DNA from 4 places in the Paenibacillus xanthanilyticus genome. Region 1 is predicted to be linked to each of the others. Evidence: riboswitches for the same ligand, from Rfam matches in the RefSeq annotation. Region 1 holds a riboswitch; each other region holds the start of a gene.

Region 1 (5,478 bases):
CAGACGAACATCCTCTCGCTCAACGCCAGCATCGAGGCGGCGCGCGCGGGCGAAGCCGGGCGCGGCTTCGCGATCGTGGCCCAGGAGGTTCGTTCGCTCGCCGCGCAGAGCACGGCGCTTGCGGACGAGATGATGAGCAAGATCGGCAAAATCCAGCTCGACACGCGCTCCGTTCAGGAGCTGATGTCGCGCAACGTGGAGCAGATGACCCAATCGGTCGACATGACCGATCAGACGCGCGGCACGTTCCGCACGATCGAAGCGGCCATCGGCATCTTAACGGAGACCATCAAGCACAATCACGAGCAGACCAAGTCCATCGGCTCGAAATCGGCCCATGTGAAGACGGCCACCGCCGATTTCGCGGCTTTCATCGAAGAGCTGTCGGCGACGCTCGATCAATTGTCGGCGACGGTCGGCGAGCAAAGCGCGAACCAGCAGGACATCACGGCCGATATCCGCGAGAGCCGCGGCGAGGTGCAGCATTTGATGAGCCTGTACCAGGCGGACAAGGGCGACAAATCCTAACCGCCCCCGCTCCGAATATAGCTCCAACAACAAGAGGCTGCCATCCGGCAGCCTCTTGTTTGCGTTCTCCAGCTATTGGCGGGCCGGCCGTTCGGGCTTAAGCCGTCCCGAGCTGTCCGCAGCATCCTTTGCGTTGCAAGTAGGCGTCCATGTCATCTCGGCTCATCGGCCTTCCGTACAGATAGCCTTGTCCCTCATGGCAGCCCAGCCCGCGGAGCATCTCGTGCTGCTCCGCCGTCTCGACGCCTTCGGCGACGACCTGCAGCCCCAGATCGCGCGCAAGCGCGACGACGGAACGTATAACGGCCAGATCCTTCTTGTTCGTGGCGATATCCCGGACGAGCGAGCGGTCGATCTTGATGAAGTCGAACGGGAATCGGCCGAGCACCGCCAGCGACGAATAGCCTGTGCCGAAATCATCGATGGCCAGCTTCACGCCCATCTCGCCCAGCGCCTTGCAAATTTGATACGACGTCTCCACGTCGGCGATCGCCGTGCTCTCCGTGATCTCCAGGCAAAGATTATGAGACGGCAAGCCGTATCGATCCAGCAGCCCCGCCACTTGTTCGGCCAGCTCTGCATCCCGCAGCTGGATCGCGGAGAGATTGACGGAGACGACGAATTCTTGGCAGCCCCGATCAACCCAATGCTTCGCCTGCTTGATGGCTTCCTCGAGCACCCATCGGCCGATCGGCACGATGAGCCCGTTCGCTTCGGCGACCGGAATGAACACGTCCGGCGGCACCGCGCCGAGCTCCGGCGAATGCCAGCGCAGCAGCGCTTCGGCGCCGTATACGCCGCCGGCAGGCAGATCGATCTGCGGCTGGAAGTGCAACTGCAGCTCTCCCCGCCCAAGCGCGGAGGACAAGCCGCTGACGAGCGTCATATAGTTGTCGGCGTTCGTCTTCAATTGCGGCTGGAACAGCTGATATTGGTTGCGTCCGCCGTTCTTGGCCACGTACATCGCCGTGTCGGCGCTCCGCAGCAGCGTCTCGTTGTCGCGGCCGTCATCCGGCGCCAAGCTAATGCCGATGCTCGCGGTAATCGCATACGGCTTGCCGCCCAGCATGACGGGCTCCTTCATGGCGGCGATCAGCGCCTCCGCATGGCGTAACACCTCGTCCCGCCCGCCGCGGACCAGCACGCCGAACTCGTCGCCGCCGAGCCGGGCCACGAAGCCTCCGGAGGCGGCCCGAAGCTTGCCCGCCACCTGCTGCAGCATCGCGTCGCCCGCCGAGTGGCCGAGCGTGTCGTTGACCCATTTGAATTGATCCAGATCGAGCAGCATGACGCCAAGCTCCAGCCCGCTGGCCAGATCCTGCCGAATGCGGTCCGAGAAATGCCGGCGATTGCCCAGTCCCGTAAGCTCGTCTTCATAGGCGAGCTGGGCGAGCCGTGCCTCGTCCTCCTTCTGACGGGTCATATCGCGCGCAAGCAGGAACGAATACAGACTGCCTTCGATCTCGATATAATCGCTATGCGCCTCCACGAGGTGCGTCTGGCCGTAGGCTCCGATCAACACCAGCTCCCGGTGCAGCGGCGTCAGCGTCTCGCTGGCCTGCCGGTAGTCGGCCTCGAAGGCCTCCCGTTCGCTGGCACGCAGCAAGCCCGAGAACCGGCGTCCGTGCAGGCTGCCTTCCGGACTAAGGCCGACCAGCTTATGGAACGAGGCGTTCGCCTCCACGATGCGGCACTGGCTGTCCAGCAGCACGATGCCGTGATGCGACAGCTTGAAGAGCAGCTCGTACCTTCTACCGGTCGCGGCCAGAAAGTCGTGATTGACCATGGCGTAACGAAGCGCGAACGCCCAGATCACGACGCATGAGGTCGGGAGGAAATTGAACGTGTATACGCCTCTAGAGACGAGCACGAAGTTGATGCCCACGGCCACAATCACCGCGAGCACAGTGCAAACCGTTCCCCACAGAATCGCGCTGAACCGCTTCATCTCCGTCGTATTGCGATAAACGGCATACAAGATTTTGTGAATAAGCATGAATACGACGCCCAAGAACGTATACGCGAGCCCCGCACCAAGAAGCAGCCCGTAGACGGGACCGAACGAATCGTACCGGTGCCCGTCGTGCACCTCGAGACGGACGTCGTTGGCGAATAGGGGAAGGAACGAGAGCGCCGCGCAAAGAAACGGCATCAGGGCGAGCGCCAGGCCGATTCTCGTCGTCTGGTTGCCCCCGGTCAGATGGCGAAAGAACAGCAGCGCGAGGCCCATCGTCAGGAAGGCCATCGTGAACCGCAGCCGGGCCGCCATTTCGCTGGCCGACAACGGAATAAAGTGATAAATGGCGAACTGCAGGACGAGCATCAGCCCCAGCGAGAACATGAGCGCCATGGTCAGCTGGTGCAGCCGATGCCGAGGGTTGCGCCAATAAATTTCGGCCCCCATATAGAACAGCAGATAGCTTGGAAGGAGAAGGAGTAGAATGGAAACAATCCATAATTGCATCGGAGTCAGCTCCACGTCGTTGATAGTCTAAGAAGTTATGATGCCAATACCGGCTTGCTTCTATGGAATCGGGGGACAAACGCTTTCATGGTAAGGGACGAAATGCCGAGGGATAAAAAAAAGAACCTCCGCGGGTTCTCCTTGCGCGGCAGCTGGCTGGCAACGGGAGACAAGCTCCGGTAAGCCCCTATAGTTTTGCGTCCCGTCCTTTCGGAGCGGTTTGCCCTGAACATCATGTTGTTTAGTCCTATTATAGGCCGATCCTCCTAACCTCGTCTACCCTTGTCCCCCGCTCAAACGGGCCTTCCCACCATTTGGCTGCATTTGTGCGAAAGATCCAAATCACCCCTTCCAAGTCGCCTGATCGTCGTGCTGCGTAGGCTTTGCAAGGGATATCCGCTTTATTGCATATGGTTCCGCTTCCATTAAAAAATTGAAAGCTGCTCACTTATTTTTAACATGTAGTTGATGCAAAGCTAATAGGTCTATGTTACGATAGCCCCATTGCATAAAAGGAACGAAAGCGCAGGTGGTATACGTTGTCAAGCGCATCTACGGGTGACGCCAAAGGCCTTAGCCTTTATAAATTAACATGGCCGATTTTCTTAGAAGTTTTCCTGTTCATGCTGATGGGTACGGCCGATATCTACATGCTCAGCCGCGTATCCGACGATGCGGTCTCCGCGGTCGGCGTCGTCAACCAATACTTATTTATTTGTATTCTTATTATGGAAGTGATCAGTAACGGGGCGGCCATCGTCGTGGCCCAGTACATCGGGGCGAAGCGGATGCTCGAAGCGTCGAAGATCGCCGGGCTCGCCGTCACGCTTAACCTGCTTCTCGGCCTGGTCGTCAGCGGCGCGCTGTTCATCTTCGGCAATATGATTCTCGGGGAAATGAACCTGCACGGCGAAGTGCTCGCCTATGCCAAGACGTATATGAGCATCGTGGGCGGCTTCCTCTTCATTCAAGCGCTAATCAACGTGTTCGCGAGCCTCATCCGCACCTACGGCTTTACGAAAGAATCGATGTATGTCGCGCTCGGCATGAACGTGCTTCATATCGGGCTGAACTATGCGCTGATTTTCGGCAATCTCGGCTTCCCGGAGATGGGCGTGGCCGGCGCGGCCGTGTCGACCGTCATTAGCCGCGGCGTCGCGTTTCTTGTGTTCCTCTGGCTGCTTTACCGTGTCATGGAAGTGCGCATCGCCTTCCGTTATTATCTGACATTCACGAAGGAATATATTCAGAAAATCCTGCGGATCGGCATACCGTCCGCGCTTGAGCAGGTCACCTACCATGCCTGCCAAACGGTCTTTCTTTATTATGTCACTTTCCTCGGCTCGGAGGCGCTCGCGGCTCGCAACTACGCGAACTCCATCTCGCAGTACGTGTATTTGTTCAGCGCGGCGATCGGCATGGGCACCGCGATTATCGTCGGCAGACTCGTCGGGGCCAAGCAGAAGGAGATCGCTTTCCGACGGGTTATCTCCAGCGTGGCGTGGAGCGTCGGCATTACGGTCATCGTCGACGTGCTGGCCATGCTGTTCCGTTATCCGCTCGCCGGGCTGTTCACCGACAATCCGAACATCGTCGCGATCGTCGCGCAGGTCATTCTCATCAGCATCGTGCTGGAGACCGGCCGCGCCGGCAATCTCGTGCTCGTCAACGCGCTGCGCGCGGCCGGCGACGCGAAGTTCACGGTCTACATGGGCTTTATCTCGATGGTGCTCATGAGCTTGCCGCTCGGCTATCTGCTCGTGTTCCAGCTCGATCTTGGCTTGGTCGGCATCTGGCTCGCCATCGCCGCGGACGAATGGCTCCGCGCCGTCATCATGTGGGTACGCTGGCGCAGCCGCCGCTGGGAGAGCCGATCGCTCGTCGAGCCCGGCCCCGCCGAGGCAGCCGCTGCGGCGCATTAATCATCCTTATTACGGCAGCACAAAGGCTGGCCTGCGTCATCGCCATGACGCGCGCCAGCCTTTTTGTCGTGCGCTTCTTTTCTATAGAAAAAACACGGCATCCCCGAAGGAATGCCGTGCCATAGTCGCGCGATTAACGTTTGACGATATCCGCAACGGCTTTGTCCAGCTTGCCGAGCAGCTCATCGCCGCTGATTTGCTTGCCGAGGTACTCCTGCATTGCGGAGCCCCATTGCTGCGTGATGCCGTCCGGGAAGCGGTCCCAGTTCCAGCCTTTGACTTGATCCGCATGCTCTTGCGCGAAGGTCGCGAAGTCGCCGCCGATTTTGCCGATGGCCGCCGTGTCCGGCGCGATCGTCGATACGGCCGGGATGAATTTGAAGTCCGTCGCGATGTATTTCTTGCCCGTCTCGGAGCTTACCATCCAGTTCAGGAACGCTTTCGCTTCTTCCGCGTGAGCGGACTTGTTGTTGACGATCCAGTTGTTCGGCACGCCCGTGAACATGTACGGCTTCGCGCCAAGCGGTACCGGCATCATGCCCAGGTTCAGCTCCGGATTCACTT
Region 2 (5,478 bases), on a different contig from region 1:
ATTGACGGAGGCCAGCTCCTTTGGGTTGCCGCGCGCCGGCAGATAAGCCGGGACCGATCCCGCCATGCCGTTCTTGCTCGCTTCGGTGACGTAGAACTCGATGAACTTCCAGGCAAGCGCTTTGTTCTTCCCATCGGACGGGAGAATGAAGTTGGCGCTGTTCTGCCAGCCGTAGAGATTGAACGGGAGCCGCGTCTCCCGCCAGAGACCGGCGGATTCCGGCGCCCACGCTTTGATTTGATCGCCGCCCCATGTGCCCATGTACATCATCGCGATGCTGCCTTTGCGCACGGCTTCTTCGCCGCTGGAGGTCCAGACGTCGAGATGCGCGGCCAGGTTGAGGTCGTGGATGACCTTGGCGATATCGATCGCTTCCTTGAACAGCTCGTTGTTGCGCTGGAAGCGGAGCTCGTCGTCGAAGAAGCTTTGCGTGCGCTCGAAGTTCAAGACGATCTCCGGGTCCCACTGCGTCAAATAGATGCCGTCCTGCTTCAGCGTCTTGGCCATGTTCAGCCAGTTGTCCTTGTCGGCCATATAATCGCCGAGCGCCTTCGGTTCGGAAGGGAAGCCGTATTTGTCCATGATATCCTTGCGGTAGTAGGTGACGATCGGCGAGCTGGAGAGCGGGAAGCCGACGAGTCGTTTCCGATCCAGCGACATATTGCTCCGCCATAACGCTTCGCTGAAATCCTTCTCGTATTGACCGGCGTTATATGGCGGATCGAGCAGGTTCTCCACGCCTTTGATCGAGGAGAAGGAGCCGAACTGCGCGCTGTCCACGAGCATGACGTCCGGCACGTCGCCGTCGGCCAGCGCCTGCAGGAACTCGTTCTCGTACGAGGCGTACAGGAAGTCCTTCACCGTCACCTTCACGTTTGGATACAGCTTCTGGAACTGCGGGATCAGCTTGTCAAAGCCTTTATAGTACACCCATAGCGTCAGCTCCGCGCTGATGTTCGGGTCAATCTCCTGCGTCTTGTCCGCGCCTTCCGCAGGCGGCATCGCGGACGTGGATTCGTTCTCCGCGCCGAGCTGCTTCGTCCCGGTGCCGGAGGCGAAGCAGCCGGCCAGCCCGACGGCGAGTACAGCGGTGATCAGCGTCAAGCCCAAGCGGCGCATGCTGCGATTTCTCATGATATTTCCTCCCGATCTTCCTTGGCGTAGGCTTGCAGGAAGGATGCGAATTCTTCCGCCGGCAGCGGCCGGCTAAGCCAATAGCCCTGTGCTTCTTCGCACTCTAGCTTCTCGATATATCGATAATCCTCCAGGGTCTCAATGCCTTCGACGACGACGTGCAGCTGCAGACTGCGCAGCAGCTCGGCGATGGCGCCGACGATGCGGGACTTCTTGGGATCGTTCACGATCCCTTTCATGAACGTGCGGTCAAGCTTGACCTCGTCGACGGGCAGACGCTGCAGCTGGTTCAAGGACGAATAGCCGGTGCCGAAATCGTCGATGGAGACGCGAAGGCCGAGCGCCCGGAGCGCCTCGAGCTGCGCGACGACTTTGTCGGGATTGCGGATGAAGATGCCCTCCGTAATCTCGAGCGTCAGCAGAGAGAGATCCATCCCCGTCTCATCGGCGATCGACCGAATCAGCTGCGGAAGCTCGCCCTGTTCGAAATGGCGGCCGGAGATGTTGACGGCGACCGGCAGCGGCGGCATGCCCTGCCGCGTCCAGACGCGGTTCTGCCGGCAGGCTTCCCGGATGACCCAGGCGTCGATCTCGGCGATCAAGCCGGAGGTTTCCGCAAGCGGGATGAAGCGGTCCGGCGGGATGAGGCCGAGATTCGGGTGATACCAGCGGATGAGCGCTTCGGCGCCGCTGATTCGCCCGGTGGCGACCGCCACCTTCGGTTGGTAATGGAGCTTGAACTCGCCGGAGCGGATCGCGATCCGCAGACCGTTTTCCAGCTGCATCTTCTCCGCGAGGTATCGGTTCATCTCGTCGTCGAAGAAGCGATAGCAGCTGGTCCCTTGTTCTTTCGCCTGATACATCGCCATATCCGCATGCTTCAGCAGGGAATCGTGATCGCGGCTGTCCCGCGGGTAGACGCTGATGCCCAAGCTGACGGATATGTAAAGCTCGGTTCCCGCGATCATAATGGCGTCGTTGAACGTGCGGCAGATCGCGTCCGCCGTCTCGTGCAGCAGCGCCTCGTCCTCATAGACGAGCACGACGACGAACTCGTCGCCGCCGAGGCGGAAAATGCGGCATTGCCCGGACTCGTAGCGGGCGAACCGCTCGGCCACCCGCTGCAGCAGCTCGTCGCCCGCGGCATGGCCCATCGTATCGTTGATCTGCTTGAACCGGTTCAAGTCCGCGAACATGACCGCCACCGACTGGCCGGCGCTTCGTTCGCTTTGTTGATGCTCCTCCAGCACGCGCAGCAGGTGATTGGAGAAGTGAAGCCGGTTCGGCAAGCCGGTCAGACCGTCGTAGTACGCCAAATGCTGGAGCTTCTCTTCGGAGACCATCAGCTTGGCGGTCTGGTCCTTGAGCTTGCTGTTCGCGTCCGACGATTCCTGGAACAGCCGGAACAAGTCGCGCGACATATGCTGGAAGTTCTGAATGAGCGAGTTGAATTCGATAATGCCGCTTGTCGGCCATTCGAGCGTCTCCATCCTTTTGAGCCGGTCGGGCAAGTTCGCGGTGGTGGCTGCTAGCTCCGTAATCGTGCCGGTGAGCATGCGACCAAACAGCAGCACGAGCAGGGTGACCCCGAGCGCGCACAGCATCAGGTTCAGGAAATGGTAGAAATATTCCTCGTAGATCGAGTCGAGGAACGGACCGAGCGGCGTATCGATGTAGATCGTCATGGACGCCTGCGGGACTTCCTGAATATACAGATAACCCGCATCCTGCCAGGTTTGACGCGTATGGGCATTGGCCGGCAAGGTCAGGTAGAACCGGTCGTTGAATTGCTTCTTGACATCGGCTTGAAGCCGGGTGAACTTCAGCCCGTAAGGAGAGCCCTGGGTATCGGCGATGATCCGGTTCTTGTTGTCGGTCACGGTGATGAGCGACATGCCTTCGCTCGTGTATTTGTTAATCATGTTCTGCAAGTAGCCGATCTGGATATCCGACCCGAGCTTCACGGAGCGGTATTCCTCGGCGGTCCAGCGGCCCAGCTCTTCCTTGATGCTGCTGGCCGTGCCTTCCGACTGGTGAAGCGTATTGCGTTCCAGCGTGTCGGTAATGTTGGCGCTGCCGATGGACAAGTACATGAGATAGGGAACGAAGATCATGAAGAGCGTGAAGTGGGCCAGCGCTTGCTTCAGGTGGATCGGCTGCTTCGTCCTTGGGGCGATGCGGATCCAGACCGGCAAATATTTGACGACGATGCCGGCCAGCGTGGCGTTGATCATGCTGTTGGCGGCGCCGACGAGCAGGGCCAGCACGATTTCGGATGTTTGATGATCAGTGACGTGCAGGATGAACGCCGCCGGGAGGGCGATGACCGCCCAGAAGCAGGCGTCCCAGAAGAAAAGGGGCTTGGCGCTGTTGCGGCTTAACAGTCCGACGGCCAGCAGCTCGGCAAGATGAACGAGCACGAAGGGGGAGTGACCGAATGCGAGCATGCAGGCGCCATAGACCGTCAGCGCGCCAAGCGCCACGTAGCGGAGCTGAAGCAGGCCGATGGAGGCGAACAGCAACACGCTGCCGAAGGAAAGCGAAATGCCGTAGACGAGGGAAAGCGGCTGGCTCTCGATGGCGACGGCCAATAGGACGACGGCGATGAAAATGGCCCATTTGCGAGCATTGAGATGGGAAAGTAGAGCTTGTCCCTCCACGATGGGTCCTCCTGCACGGTGAATTTGGACATAAAAAAATCAGGGAAATGCCATGGGCATTCCCCTGATTCGAAGTTCGTTCAAGAGATGGTAGCAACCCGGCGATCATACTTGGATTTCAGATCCGTGGCTTTGCGTCCTATGCTTTCGCATAGTTTGCCCGATATGTTGATTCATGAATGACTAGGCTGCTAGGTTGTAGGTCATAAGACTTGGTAGGTCAATTGTAGTGGAAATGGAAAGGCAACTCAATGGTAATTGTTGCTCGAGATTATCATTTCTGTGCAACCTTCCTTTTTTCCTGCCGGCCTAAAAAAAAGTTTGTGTTCACCGCCGAACTCAACGAGAAGCTGCCGAAAGGACCATGTTCGAAAGAGGGTGGTCTTTTACTGGATAACGTTGTAAAATCAGTATGAAATGAAACTGTGTTTTGTAGAGTGAAACTGAAAATGGGGGGCGAATGGGATGGCATTTCAATTCGACGGTATCGATCACGTGCAGTTGGCGGCGCCGGAAGGCTGCGAGGACGCGGCGCGGCGTTTCTTCGGCGGATTGCTCGGGTGGCCGGAAATTCCGAAGCCGGAGCCGCTGCGAGCCCGAGGCGGAGCATGGTTCCAATGCGGCGCGCATCAGGTGCATGTCGGCGTGCAAAAGGACTTCGTCCCGGCGGCCAAGGCGCATCCGGCTTTCCGTGTCCGGGGGCTGAACCAGCTTAAAGCCCAACTGCAAGGCCGGGGGGTAATCGTCATGGACGACGATGCGCGGGCGGAGGAAGGCGTCGGGAGGTTTTACGTCCAGGATCCGTTCGGCAACCGTCTGGAGTTCATGGAGCGGATGCGATAAAGCAGTACGCAAAAAGAGTCCGGAAAGCATGATTCATGCTTCCCGGACTCTTTTTGGCATGCGTGCCGATATCGCTTAGCTCAGATGAAACTCCTTCATCTTATTATACAGCGTCCCGCGCGAGATGCCGAGCAGCTTGGCGGCGGCGCTCTTGTTGCCGAACGTCTTGGCGAGCGCCTCCTCGATGAGCGCGATCTCGTCCTCTTGCGTGAGCGCGGGCTTGAGCGCCTTGCGTTCGTGGTAGAAGCCGGATTCCTCGTCCGGGGCGGCATCGCGCTGCAGCTGATCGCGCTGGAGCGCTTCCGGCAGCAGCTCCATCGTGATTTGCTCGCCATCGCATAGAATGATGCACCGCTCGATGACGTTGCGCAGCTCCCGCAGATTGCCCGGCCACTGATAGCTCATAAGGGCCACCATGACGCCCGGATCGAATACCGGGATCGGCTTCTGGTATTGAAGCGCATAATCGCGGACGTAGAGCTGGGCCAGCGACGGGATGTCCTCCTTGCGCTCGCGCAGCGGCGGGATGGCGATCGAGACGATATTGAACGCATAGTACAGATCGTCCCGGAATGCTCGCGCCGCGACCATGTCGGCCAGCAGCTGATCCGTCGCGGCGACGACGCGCGCCTCGATGCGGACGGGCGTTTCCGCGCCGCTGCGGGTGACCATCCGGGTCTGCATCGCCTGATAGAGCTTCGCCTGAATGTCCACGGGAAGCTTGTCGATCTCATTGAGGAACAGCGTTCCGCCTCCGGCGGCTTCGAGCGCGCCCGCTTTGCCGGTATCCTGGCCTGAGAAGGTGCCGCCTTGATAGCCGAACAGCTCGATGTCGAGCAAG
Region 3 (5,478 bases), 430 kb from region 1:
TCTGCAAATGACTCTTCGTCGCGTACATGATCCCGCCATCCACGACAAGCCCGGCAATCGTGAGCAAAAACATCATCGATAAGCCGGCCCAGACGATCGTGCTGCCGCGTTCTTCCTTTATAAAAGCGCCAAAATCCGTTTTCATCGTGAACCTCCTACTCCACCCGAATGGTGGAATGGGCTGAAAGAACCGGGGCCGGAATGACCCGCGTCATGACGGGCGTCATCAGCGGAAGCGAATAGCGCAGCGTCACCGTCACGTTCTCCCCGGATGCCCGGGTAGACTGACTCGGCGTAATCGTCACCGTCATGCTTGCCGGGTCCCCTACCCGAAGATGTGCTTTGGCATAGGCCGTCATGTCGCCGTCGCTTCTGCCCAGTCCGCCGAGGCGAGCCGTCTCCTGCACGGTCATTTGCAAACTGGAGTAAGCGAAGAGCAGCCTGCCCAAGTCCGCGATTCCGCATAGAAGCAGCATCAGCAGCGGCAGCAAAAGCGCAAACTCGACTAGCGACTGGCCGCGCTCGTCCCGTATCATCCCGCTCCCCATCCTTCCATCATAAAACCGAGTACGCATCCGGCCGCGATCGCCACCCCGTATGGGTACGTGCCGGAGACGAAGTGTCCTTGCAGCGGCAGCTTCAGCCGGTACCGGATGCATACCAAAACGTACTGCATGTAACGGATTCGCGCCCGAAAACCGTTCTTGAACAACACGATCGCAAGCGCCATGACAGCCCCGAACAGCGCCATGTAGACCGATGCGGCCATCACGAAGCCCGCTCCTTTCAACGCCCCGACGAGCGCAAGCAGCTTGACGTCGCCCGCTCCCATGCCGCCGAGAAGATAAGGGATGAGCAGAATCGCGAACCCCGCGCCAAGCCCGATCAGCATATGAAGCAATCCGCTCCAGCCGTCCGTCGCGGCATGATATACGACCGCCAGCACCAGCGCCGGAGCGATGACGTTGTTATAAATTTTGCGGCTGCGCACATCGGTGACGACGCATAGCGCCAGCACGAGCAGCATAATCGCGTTTGCCCACATCTTCGCGTCCACCTCTCAACTGGTTTCGTCCAAAAGGAAAGGCCGCACGCCACTAGTTGACGCACGGCCCTTAGGCAAGGAAGCTTAAGGCGTTCCGCCCATTTCCGTCACGCCGGTGTTGACCGTATCCTCCGCGTTGTCGAACAGGTCGATAATATGACCGCGCAGTGTGATGAGCGCCGTCACGACCGCCACCGCGATTAGCCCGAGCACCAATCCGTACTCCGTCATCCCTTGACCTTGCTCATCGTTCCAGAAGCGGCGAATGCTGTTCATCATGTTGTTAGCCTCCTAAGAATGGTTGTTGTCTCGTGGTTGCGGTTCAAAACAACGGCTTCCGTGCTTTCTTCGTCCGTCTGCTTGTCATCCTATATCCGATCGTACCAAGGATCGACCAAAAATTAAGGCGTGCCGCCCATCTCCGTAACGCCCGTGTTAATCGTGTCTTCCGCATTGTCGAACAGGTCGATAATGTGGCCGCGCAGCGCGATCAGCGCCGTGACGACCGCGACCGCGATCAGACCTAGAACCAATCCGTACTCCGTCATCCCTTGGCCTTGCTCGTCGTTCCAGAAGCGGCGAATGCTGTTCATCATGTTGTTAGCCTCCTAAATTTGTGGTGTCGATCAAAATTCAGTTTACTGCTCGTTAAGGTTCCAAAATCGCGGTCTGTCCCAGCTCGACCTTCGCGGCTGCCAACGTGCCTGCCGGAAGCTCCACGACGGAGCGGGTTCCCGCGAACGCCGCACCGACCCTCCCCGGCCGGAGCCGATGCTCCATGCCGACGACGACGCCTGCCTTGTCCAGATGAAGCACGTCCAGGTCGTAGTTCATAAAGAACATGTGGACTGACTTGCACGGCTGAATATGAAGGCCGCTGCCGCTTGGGAGAGATTGCCTTCCTACGAGGCCTCGCAGTCTCCGCCAAAACGTGTAAGCGCATTCAATTTGGTCGCCAAGCCGTTCCCCGCTCTCCCGAATGACCAGCTTCATCCGGGTCGCCACCTCCTTTTGCGTATGCAAAATAGCCCACCTTTAGGCCCGAAAGGAGGGTTCGAAAAAAGAACTCCCCTGCATCTTTCGGCAGCTGGCTGGCATCCCGCGTCTTCCGCGGCTTAGCCCCTGTAGCTTTGCGTCGCCGGCTTTCGCCGGTTTTGCCTTTATCGAGATCCAGCGAAGTTCGTCTTGCTTGTTCGCCGTTCCGATATCTTGATCACATCTTACCCCGAGGTCCTATACTCCGTAATCCGACAAAATCCCCTATTTTTAGATTATCCGGATAAGGTCCAAATTCCCTCGAAATAGTAGTCTTAATAGACTAAATGTTGATTAGTAATGATTCTTTTCTCCCTATCAGACAATGAAACAACCCTAAAGGAACTAGGTAACATTAACCAATCAACGTGATCCGATTATTCATGCGACCAAAGGTCTGTTCTCCTGGCTGTTAGATGCGCTGCCGCCGCATGAATGTCATGCGTAAATAGCGGCGATTAATTAAAGCGTTTATGAAGCAGAGCATGTGATATTTTCACGGAAAAAGGGCGCCCCCCGTCACCTGCGGACGGCTGCGGGACACCCCTTGATCTGGTTCCGGGCTCAGCCGGCTATTCCTCGTCATCGTCTTGCAAAATCGCGTCCAATACTGTCACTTGACCATTGAAAATAAGGGCGCTTTTCGTGAGCGGACGTTTGTCCGGATAGGTGAACTGCACATCGTAGATACCGGCAGCCAGATTGCCGATGTAATACTGACCGGCCGTGTTCGTAATGACCGCGCGTACGAGCCGCCGATTCCGGTCGAATACTTCCACGAGCGCTTTATAGAGCGGGCGCAGCCTCTCGTCGCGCACCGTGCCGCGCAAGTCGCCCATCTCCTCGGGCATGCTGATGCGAACTTCCCCGCCCATACGCGGATCGAACACCACGACAGCCGATCCAAGCATGAGCGAGCTTGTCGTAATGACGAGCGTCTCGCTCGGCAATCCGCTCACCGCGAATCGGCCTTCCGGGTTGGTTACCGTCACGGCGAGTACTTCATTATTGGCGTTCAGCACCTGTACGACTGCCCCGTTCATCACATTCTGCGCCGTGTTCGTCACGGCGCCGACGATGGTCGTCGGGTTGGCGCGAAGGCTGACATTCAACACGCGCGCGCTTCCCGGTTGAAGCGTTATTGCGTTCGACTCGCTTTGAAAACCGGATTGCGACGTCCGCACGATGTAGTCGTCGGCCCGCAAACCGCCGATAAGGTAAACGCCTCGGGCGTCCGAGAGACCGCTGCGCACCACGATGCCCGTGAACGCGTCGATAACGTCGATTGTCGCGCCGGCAATCGGCAAGCCGTTCGATTGCTGGACGATCGTGCCGGACAGGGAAGCGGGATTCGGCGTGAGCGCAAAATTCAACGTAGTCGTCTGACCCGGTCCGACGTGCGCCGACGTTTCCTCCGTCCCAAAATTGGGCTGACTCGCAATGACGGTATAGTTGGAGGCCGGTACCCGATTAATCGTATAGTTGCCTTGCGCGTCCGTCAGGGAGGAGGCCACCGCCTCGCCGAACGTATTGAACAGCCGAATCTCGATTGCGGCGCCCGCGATCGGCTGCCCGGTCGCGGCGTTCGCCACATTCCCCTGGATGGTCGCGGGATTGCGGGAAAGCACGAAACTGAGCGGCGTCTGTAGATCCGGCGCGACTGCCTCGGACAGAATCTGCGTGAAGAAGCCAGAAGCCTCTGCCGTTACGGTATAGCGACCCGCCCCCAAATCTTGAATGAGATACGCGCCGCGATTATCCGTCAGCGCGGTAGCCACGACGGCATCCGTATCATCTCTCCTGACCGTCACGACGGCTCCTTCCACGGCAGCGCTCGTGTCCAGATCGGTGACGTAGCCGGCCAGCGATCCCGGATTCGGGACCAACTGCAGCACGGCGCTCGTCGACTGGCCGCGGTTCAAGTTGACGACCGATGCGCCGGTTCCGAACCCGGCTGCGGATACGGCGGCGACGAAGGTGCCGGCCGGCAGATTATCAAGTGCGAAAGCGCCGTTCTCATCGGCAATCCCCGTCGCCACAACCAGATCGTTCAAATCGCGCACAATAACCGTGCTGCCGCCTAGGGCGGCTCCGGTCGCTTCGCTTCGCACGATCCCGCTCAGCACGGCCGGCTGCGATTGAAGATTGAAGTTGGCGGTCGCCGTTTGGCTCGCGGCAACCGGCACCTGCTGCGATTGGGCGACAAAGCCGTCGGCAGTCGCGTTGACGATGTAGTTGCCCGGCGCGACTTGAAAGAAACGGTACGACCCGTCGACGTTCGCCAGGAGGGTCTGCAGCAGCACGCCATCCTCCGTATAGAGCCTCAAACTAACGTCGCCGCCTGGCAGAATGGCGCCCCCCGCGTTCACGACGCCGGCAATCTCGCCCGCCAGCGGGCTAAGCGCGAGACTGGCGCTCGTCGTCTGATTGGCGGTCACGATGACGCCGATCGCGGAGACGGCGAAGCCCTCCGCGCTCACGATGACGGTATAGCTGCCCGGCGCGAGATTCTCCACCAGATAGTTCCCGAAAGGACTGGTCGCCACCGTTGCCACCGGCACGCCCAGTTCGTCTAGAATTCGAACCTCGATCGTCGCTCCCGGTACAGGCTGCCGGGTCTGGGCGCTCGTAATTTGTCCCGAGATGCTGCCGACCAGCTGCTGAAGCCGGAAGTCCAACCCCGCGACATTCTCGCCCGGCGTAACGCCGACGCCGCCGACCGCGGTGGCAAAGCCCGGCGCGCTAACCACGACGGTTAGATTGCCTGCCGGAAGGTTGCCGATGGCATACTCCCCGTTCAGGCCGGCAAGGACGACGCCGAGCAGCACGTTATTCGCATCGAACACTTTCACCTCGGCCGTATTAATCGGATTGCCGCCGGCATCGGTCACCCGTCCGCTGACCATGCCCGGATTGGGCGTCAGGCTGATCAGCGCGTTCGATGTCTGCCCGGAGAATACGGTGGCGCCGACCGTTTCCGTCGAATAATTCGCCGCCGTTGCGCGAATCAAGTAGTTGCCTGGCGCGAGGTTATCGAATAGGTAGCTGCCTTCGGCCGTCGTGACAACGGATAGAATGAACACGTTATTCGCATCAAGCAGCTGCACCAGCGTCCCCGCGGACGACGGCGATACCGTTCCGGTTATGGCGCCCGGATTCGGCAGAAGACCGAGGTTAACCGGCGAGGTGGTGTCCGACTGGACGATCGCGCCGATGATCTGGCCCTGAAAACCGTCCGCAAAAGCGCTCACGATATAGTTGCCGGGCGGCAAGCCCCGGACAGTATACGCCCCGCCGCTGTCCGTCACGACGAGATCGTACAAAAATCCGTTCGCATCCGCGATGCGCACCGTCGCGCCGGCAAGCGGCAGTCCCGTGGCCGTATTGAAAACGGTGCC
Region 4 (5,478 bases), on a different contig from region 1:
CAGCTGGAGCGGATAACGAGCAGCATCGCGGACTATTTGAGAATCCACGTACTGACCAGCTTTCAGGCGACCGGCGGGGAGCTCTCGCGCATTCCGAAGCTGTACGGCGAGGCGAAGACGGCCGTCTATCGGGCAAGCCGGTTATCGCCGTTGGTGCGCAGGACGAAGGAGATTATCGAGACCCGCTACTTCGAACCGCACCTGTCGCTCGAGGGCGTGGCCGCGGAGCTGTGCGTCTCGACCGTCTACCTAAGCCGCATCTTCAAGCAGGAGGCGGGCATCTCGTTCGTCGGCATGCTCACCGGCGCCCGGATCAAGCAGGCGCTTCAGCTCCTCTGCGAGACGGACTTGGCCATGCACGAGATTGCGGAGCGCATCGGCTACGAGACCCAGCATTACTTCAGCACGGCGTTCAAGAAGGCGGTGGGCGTATCCCCCAACCAGTATCGGAAGAGCTCGGTCGCGGGGGTCGGAAAATAAGGGAATCGCAAAATGCAACAATAGGGTATCGCTCGTCATTAGATGACGAGGATACCCTATTGTTATTTATTGTAGTCAGATTTTAAATTGCTTGATGATGCGCTGCAGATCGTCCGCCAAGCTGGCAAGCGCTTGGGAGGAAGACGAGATCTCTTCCATGGAGGCAAGCTGCTCTTCCGTCGCGGCCGAGATGTTCTGCGTCATCGATGCCGAGTCGCTCGCGACCGCGTGAACGTCCCGGATCGAGGCGTTCACGTTCGCCGTTCCGTCGGCCAGCTTCCGCAGATCCGCGGAAATGTCTTCGATTTGCGCGACGACGCTGCTGACCGCCTGCTCGATTTTTTGGAACGAGCCGCCTGCATGATTCACGACCGTCAAGCCGCTGTTCACCTCTTGCGCCGCTTTCTCCATCGTCCGCAGCGTCGTCTCCGTATCCTGCTGAATCAGTTGAATGAGCTGCGAGATTTGGTCTGTCGATTGATTGGACTGTTCGGCGAGCTTGCGCACTTCGCCCGCGACGACGGCGAATCCTTTGCCGTGTTCGCCCGCGCGCGCGGCTTCGATCGCCGCATTCAAGGCGAGCAGGTTGGTCTGTGCCGAGATGCCGGAGATGACATTCGTGATCTGCTCGATTTCGTTCGAGCGCTCGTTCAAGCTTTTTACCGCGTCGAACAAGCTGCTCACGTTGGCGTAGATGGAGTTCATCTGCGTACCCACTTCGCTGATCGCTTGGTTGCCCTCGGACGACACGGCCGACGCGTGCAGGGCGTCCTGCTTCATCCGGTCCGTCGAGTCGGCGATCGATTGCGTATAGCCGGCCATGTCGGATATCGCGTTCGTGCTATCGGATACCAGCTGCGCTTGCTTATCCGTCCCGACCGCGAGCTCCTGCACCGTGAGCGTGACGTGTTCGCTCGCCTTGCTGCTCTGCACGGCGCTGGCGCTCAGCTCTTCGGCTGACGCGGCGACTTGGAAGGTCGACTCGTGGACAGAGCCGAACACCGTCTGGAGATTCGCCGTCATACTGTTCAGGGATGCGACGAGCTGGCCGATTTCATCCTTCGAAATATAGCTGCCTTTCACGGTGAAATCGCCTTGTTCCGCTTCGGTCAGCAATCGCTTGACTTCCTTAACCGGCTTGACGATCATGCGCGAGATCACGAGGCTGAGCGCCACGAGAGCGAGAAGCGCGGCAGCGACGACGGAGGAGACGAACACCGTGACGTCTTTTACATCTTGCTGGTTGGTTTCGTTAATGATGCCGGCATTTTCGACGTTGTACTTCTGCAGCGCTTTCAGCGTGTCGTTCACCAGCTTGCGCATCGCTTCCACGTTCTCGTGATAATGCGCGTACGCTTCGGCGTTCTTATTGGCTGCGGCCAACTGGATCACTTCGCTGCGGGCCTTCGCCAAATTCGCGGCATGCTCCCGGTATTGCGTCAGCAGTTTGTTCTCTTCAGCCGTAAGTTCGCTGCTGGCGAGTTCGTCGATCATCGCATCGATCTCTTCCCAAGCGGAGGCGATTTCGTCGATGAGCTCCTGATTGCGAGCGGGGTCCTCTGTCGTCAGCAGCTCAAGCGTGTACGCGTCGCTTGCTCTGGCGTTGACCCGAATCTGCATGATGGTATTCAGCGGGATCAAATTGTGCTCGTACATATGCTCCGAGTTTTGGGCAATGTCTCTCATATAATTGATGCCCAGTGTGCCGACCGACCCGAGTCCTACCGCGCTTACGAAGATCAGAAGTGTCAGTTTTTTCGATATGCTGAGGTTTCGTAGAAGTTTCATTTCGCTATCCCCTTCGATATAGATGAGAACGCAACGGATAACTTACGTCCTGTATATGCTCTATTTATCGTCAGGTGAGGCGCGAAGATAATAGGTAATAGGAGGGGAATTGCTCCCTTTGCGGACCGCTAACAAGGTGAAAGGGCGGTGACGATAACGGCTTTACGCCGCCAGTGTAGGATTGGGCGAGATGATCGGCAATCCGGATGTGTTCGATTCCTTGACGTACAAGGACAGCTCCAGCTGCTTGGCCTTTTGATAGGGCTTATTTTTAACGGATGAGGTCAAAATAAAGGATAATACGGTCAAATTGTCGGGTTATGTCGAAGTGAGGTAATTGCGCCAAGAGGGGAGGGGCTCATGGGTATTCTGATCGTTGACGATTCGCCGATGATGCAGCATTTGTTCCGGGATGTCTTAGTACGAGAAGGTTACGCAAATGTTCACACGGCTAGCTCCGCTGATGAAGCCTTTATGTTTTTGGGTATCCATGACGAGGAACGTCCCAAGAAAACCACGGTGCAGATCAATTTAATCCTGCTGGACATTGTCATGCCCGGCATGGACGGAATCGAAGCGTGTAAAATCATTAAGAAACACGATACGTATAAGGACACGCCCATCATTTTCATTACGGCCAGCAAAAGCCAAATTATGGATGCGTTTTTGGCGGGGGGAATGGATTTCATCCAAAAAGACTTTGAGCAGTACGAACTGCTGGCTCGGGTCAAATCCGCGCTGAGTCTGAAGAGAGAGATGAATGCCCGGATTGCCAGAGAGATCAAAATTCGCAGGGAGCTTCAGTTGGCCAAGCAGGTTCAAAAAAGCGTCTTGAGTCAACCGATTGTCGACGGCAACATCCAAATTCATGGCAAATATCTTGAGTCCGACGAAGTTTCGGGCGATATGTTCTACTGGGCTCAGGTCTCGGAGGATCAATACGCCATATTGGTGCTTGATGTGTCCGGTCATGGTTTGTCATCGGCGCTCATCACGATGTCGGTTCGGTCATTGCTCGAGCGGACGATTAGGCAAGAAGTCGAGCCTGAACGCGTCTTTACGGAATTAAACGAGCAAATGGTGCAGTTGTTCGGCGGCGGCAAGAAGCTGATTTATTTTACGGCCCTCTATCTGCTCGTCGACGTGAAAACGAAAATGATTCATTATTTCAACGCGGGTCATCCGCCGGGTCTTGTGCTGTCCAATGACAAGGTCATCGACCGGTTAACCACGACGACGGTTCCGATCGGCGTGAAGAAGAATCCGCCCGTCAAAACGGGAATGCTTCACTATGAGAACCAAACGCGGATCATTCTATATACGGATGGGCTCGTGGAGACGCCGGGCGTGCCGGTATCGGTCAGCATTAATAAGCTGTCCGACTATGTCTCTTTGCTGCGCGGCCAGTCGAATGAATCGTTCTTGGAAGAAGTGGCCGTAATCAAGCAAAACCGAAGCGACGATATCTGTATCATATCGATCCTCTTATCCTAGATATTGGCAGATACATCATGATAAAGGCAAACTCGTACGAAAGTCGGGGACGCAAAGCGGCGGGCCTACGTCATTACGTCGGCAGCCGGGTTACCGAATGGGGCCGGAGAGACTGCCATTCTGGCGGTCCCTTCCTTTTTTACAGGCGAATAAGGACGGTGATTGCAGTGGAAGCAAGCGTCATATCGAGAGGCAAAACGGTTCAGCATGCGGTGGAAACGGCATTAACGCTGCTCGGCACAACGAAAGATCACGTTCATATTGAAATATTGGAGTCGGAAACGCGCGGCGTTCTGGGACTCATGGCCAAAAAAGCGGTCGTCCGCGTGACCCGAAAGACCGAGATCTCCAAGGAGGAGAGCCGCTCCCCGATGTCCGTAGCGCTGGAAGAATACATATCGGAGGAGTTATCCGGCACTCAAGCGGATCAAGCGGATCAATCGAAACAACCGAATCATACGAAGGCTACCGAGGCGCACAGTTCCCGTTCGAAGGCCTATTCAGGCAAAGCGTGGATTGAAAATGGCATCATCGGCACCCTGGACGCGCCCGACCAATTTCCGTTAATAAGCCCTATGAAAGAGGGGAAGCTGTACAAGAATGGGAACCTGGTCGAGCAAACGACGACGATCGTGGAGCGAGACGTCTTTCGCGTGGAACTGATCAATGAGGATCAACGCCCCGTCTGGTCAATCGAAATTGACGACCGGAACATGAAGGCTCGCCTGAACGTAGAGCCCGGTTTTCGCATCACTCGCACGCTCAAAGATCAGGCCCCGACCTCGCATCTGACACTTCTCGCCGCCGAAGATAAACAGCCGCTCGCCATTAACATGCAGGATGTCTTGAACGAACTCAAAGCGCGGGGCGTAACGGTCGGCATTCTATCCGAGAATATCGCCATGGCGTGCAAAAGCGTCGTCCGCGGCAGTTTCGAGATCGCGATTGGGCAGGAGCCGGTCCCGGGCAAAAACGGTTATTTGAAGCCCTTGTTCGAGACGAACGAGAATCAGGCCATCATGCCGAAGACGCGTCCGGACGGCACGATCGATTACCGCGAAATCAAAGAGTTCCCATCCGTAACGGAAGGCAGGGTCATTGGGCTAATTATGCCGCCCGAGCCCGGGAAGCCTGGACTCGATGTCATGGGTAGGCGCGTGGAGCCGGAACCGGTGCACGAGCTGCAATTGAAGTTGGGCGAGGGCGTCACCCTGCTGGACGACCCAACGAAGGTGTTGTCCATTCAATCCGGACGGCCGAATCTTGTGCAGAAAGGCGTTCACGCCGAACTCTCCATCGTCCCCAAACTGGTGCATGGCGCTGATGTAGACATTGCCTCGGGCAATATCCGCTTTCAAGGCGACGTCGATATTTTGGGAACCGTCCAAGACGGGATGACCGTGGAGGCAGAGGGCAGCGTCATGGTACGCGGGAACGTGAACATTGCTCGGATTAAGACAGGCCATTCCTTGATCATACATGCCAACGTGATCGGCAGCGATGTTGTTGCAGGCAAAGGCAGCATGTTCACGGCGGAAGCGTACCCGCTGCTACTTGACATTCACGAAAAAGCGAAGTTTTTGCGCAATGCGGTCGTGCAAGTGAACAATGCCAGCGCATTCAAGGCGACCGATTATAACGAGAAAGGGCTTGGGCCGCTCATCAAGGTACTGCTGCAAGGTAAATTCAAATTGCTTCGCGAAACGATCGTGGATT

What was found. A riboswitch is a leader RNA that binds a small molecule or an ion and turns the genes downstream of it on or off. The one in region 1 is predicted to bind cyclic di-GMP.
Region 2: it holds a riboswitch for cyclic di-GMP, as region 1 does, so the genes downstream of both, ACFSKT_RS15880 (putative bifunctional diguanylate cyclase/phosphodiesterase) here and ACFSKT_RS28975 (putative bifunctional diguanylate cyclase/phosphodiesterase) in region 1, are expected to answer to the same signal.
Region 3: it holds a riboswitch for cyclic di-GMP, as region 1 does, so the genes downstream of both, ACFSKT_RS30810 (DUF192 domain-containing protein) here and ACFSKT_RS28975 (putative bifunctional diguanylate cyclase/phosphodiesterase) in region 1, are expected to answer to the same signal.
Region 4: it holds a riboswitch for cyclic di-GMP, as region 1 does, so the genes downstream of both, ACFSKT_RS05460 (flagellar assembly protein A) here and ACFSKT_RS28975 (putative bifunctional diguanylate cyclase/phosphodiesterase) in region 1, are expected to answer to the same signal.

The regions. Positions count from the first base shown of each region.
Region 1 covers NZ_JBHUHA010000002.1:2,606,676-2,612,153, forward strand. The annotation lists gene ACFSKT_RS28970 (methyl-accepting chemotaxis protein) at 1-528, shown strand, start outside; gene ACFSKT_RS28975 (putative bifunctional diguanylate cyclase/phosphodiesterase) at 626-2,992, opposite strand; cyclic di-GMP riboswitch class I at 3,137-3,227, opposite strand; gene ACFSKT_RS28980 (MATE family efflux transporter) at 3,532-4,914, shown strand; gene ACFSKT_RS28985 (ABC transporter substrate-binding protein) at 5,048-5,478, opposite strand, start outside.
Region 2 covers NZ_JBHUHA010000001.1:3,697,845-3,703,322, reverse strand. The annotation lists gene ACFSKT_RS15885 (ABC transporter substrate-binding protein) at 1-1,134, opposite strand, end outside; gene ACFSKT_RS15880 (putative bifunctional diguanylate cyclase/phosphodiesterase) at 1,131-3,794, opposite strand; cyclic di-GMP riboswitch class I at 3,884-3,965, opposite strand; gene ACFSKT_RS15875 (VOC family protein) at 4,260-4,637, shown strand; gene ACFSKT_RS15870 (sigma-54 interaction domain-containing protein) at 4,713-5,478, opposite strand, start outside.
Region 3 covers NZ_JBHUHA010000002.1:3,033,713-3,039,190, reverse strand. The annotation lists gene ACFSKT_RS30835 (pilus assembly protein TadG-related protein) at 1-145, opposite strand, end outside; gene ACFSKT_RS30830 (TadE/TadG family type IV pilus assembly protein) at 156-536, opposite strand; gene ACFSKT_RS30825 (A24 family peptidase) at 533-1,045, opposite strand; gene ACFSKT_RS30820 (Flp family type IVb pilin) at 1,130-1,324, opposite strand; gene ACFSKT_RS30815 (Flp family type IVb pilin) at 1,447-1,641, opposite strand; gene ACFSKT_RS30810 (DUF192 domain-containing protein) at 1,694-2,068, opposite strand; cyclic di-GMP riboswitch class I at 2,125-2,214, opposite strand; gene ACFSKT_RS30805 (carboxypeptidase regulatory-like domain-containing protein) at 2,653-5,478, opposite strand, start outside.
Region 4 covers NZ_JBHUHA010000001.1:1,331,826-1,337,303, reverse strand. The annotation lists gene ACFSKT_RS05475 (response regulator) at 1-480, shown strand, start outside; gene ACFSKT_RS05470 (methyl-accepting chemotaxis protein) at 556-2,268, opposite strand; gene ACFSKT_RS05465 (SpoIIE family protein phosphatase) at 2,629-3,762, shown strand; cyclic di-GMP riboswitch class I at 3,778-3,860, shown strand; gene ACFSKT_RS05460 (flagellar assembly protein A) at 3,921-5,478, shown strand, end outside.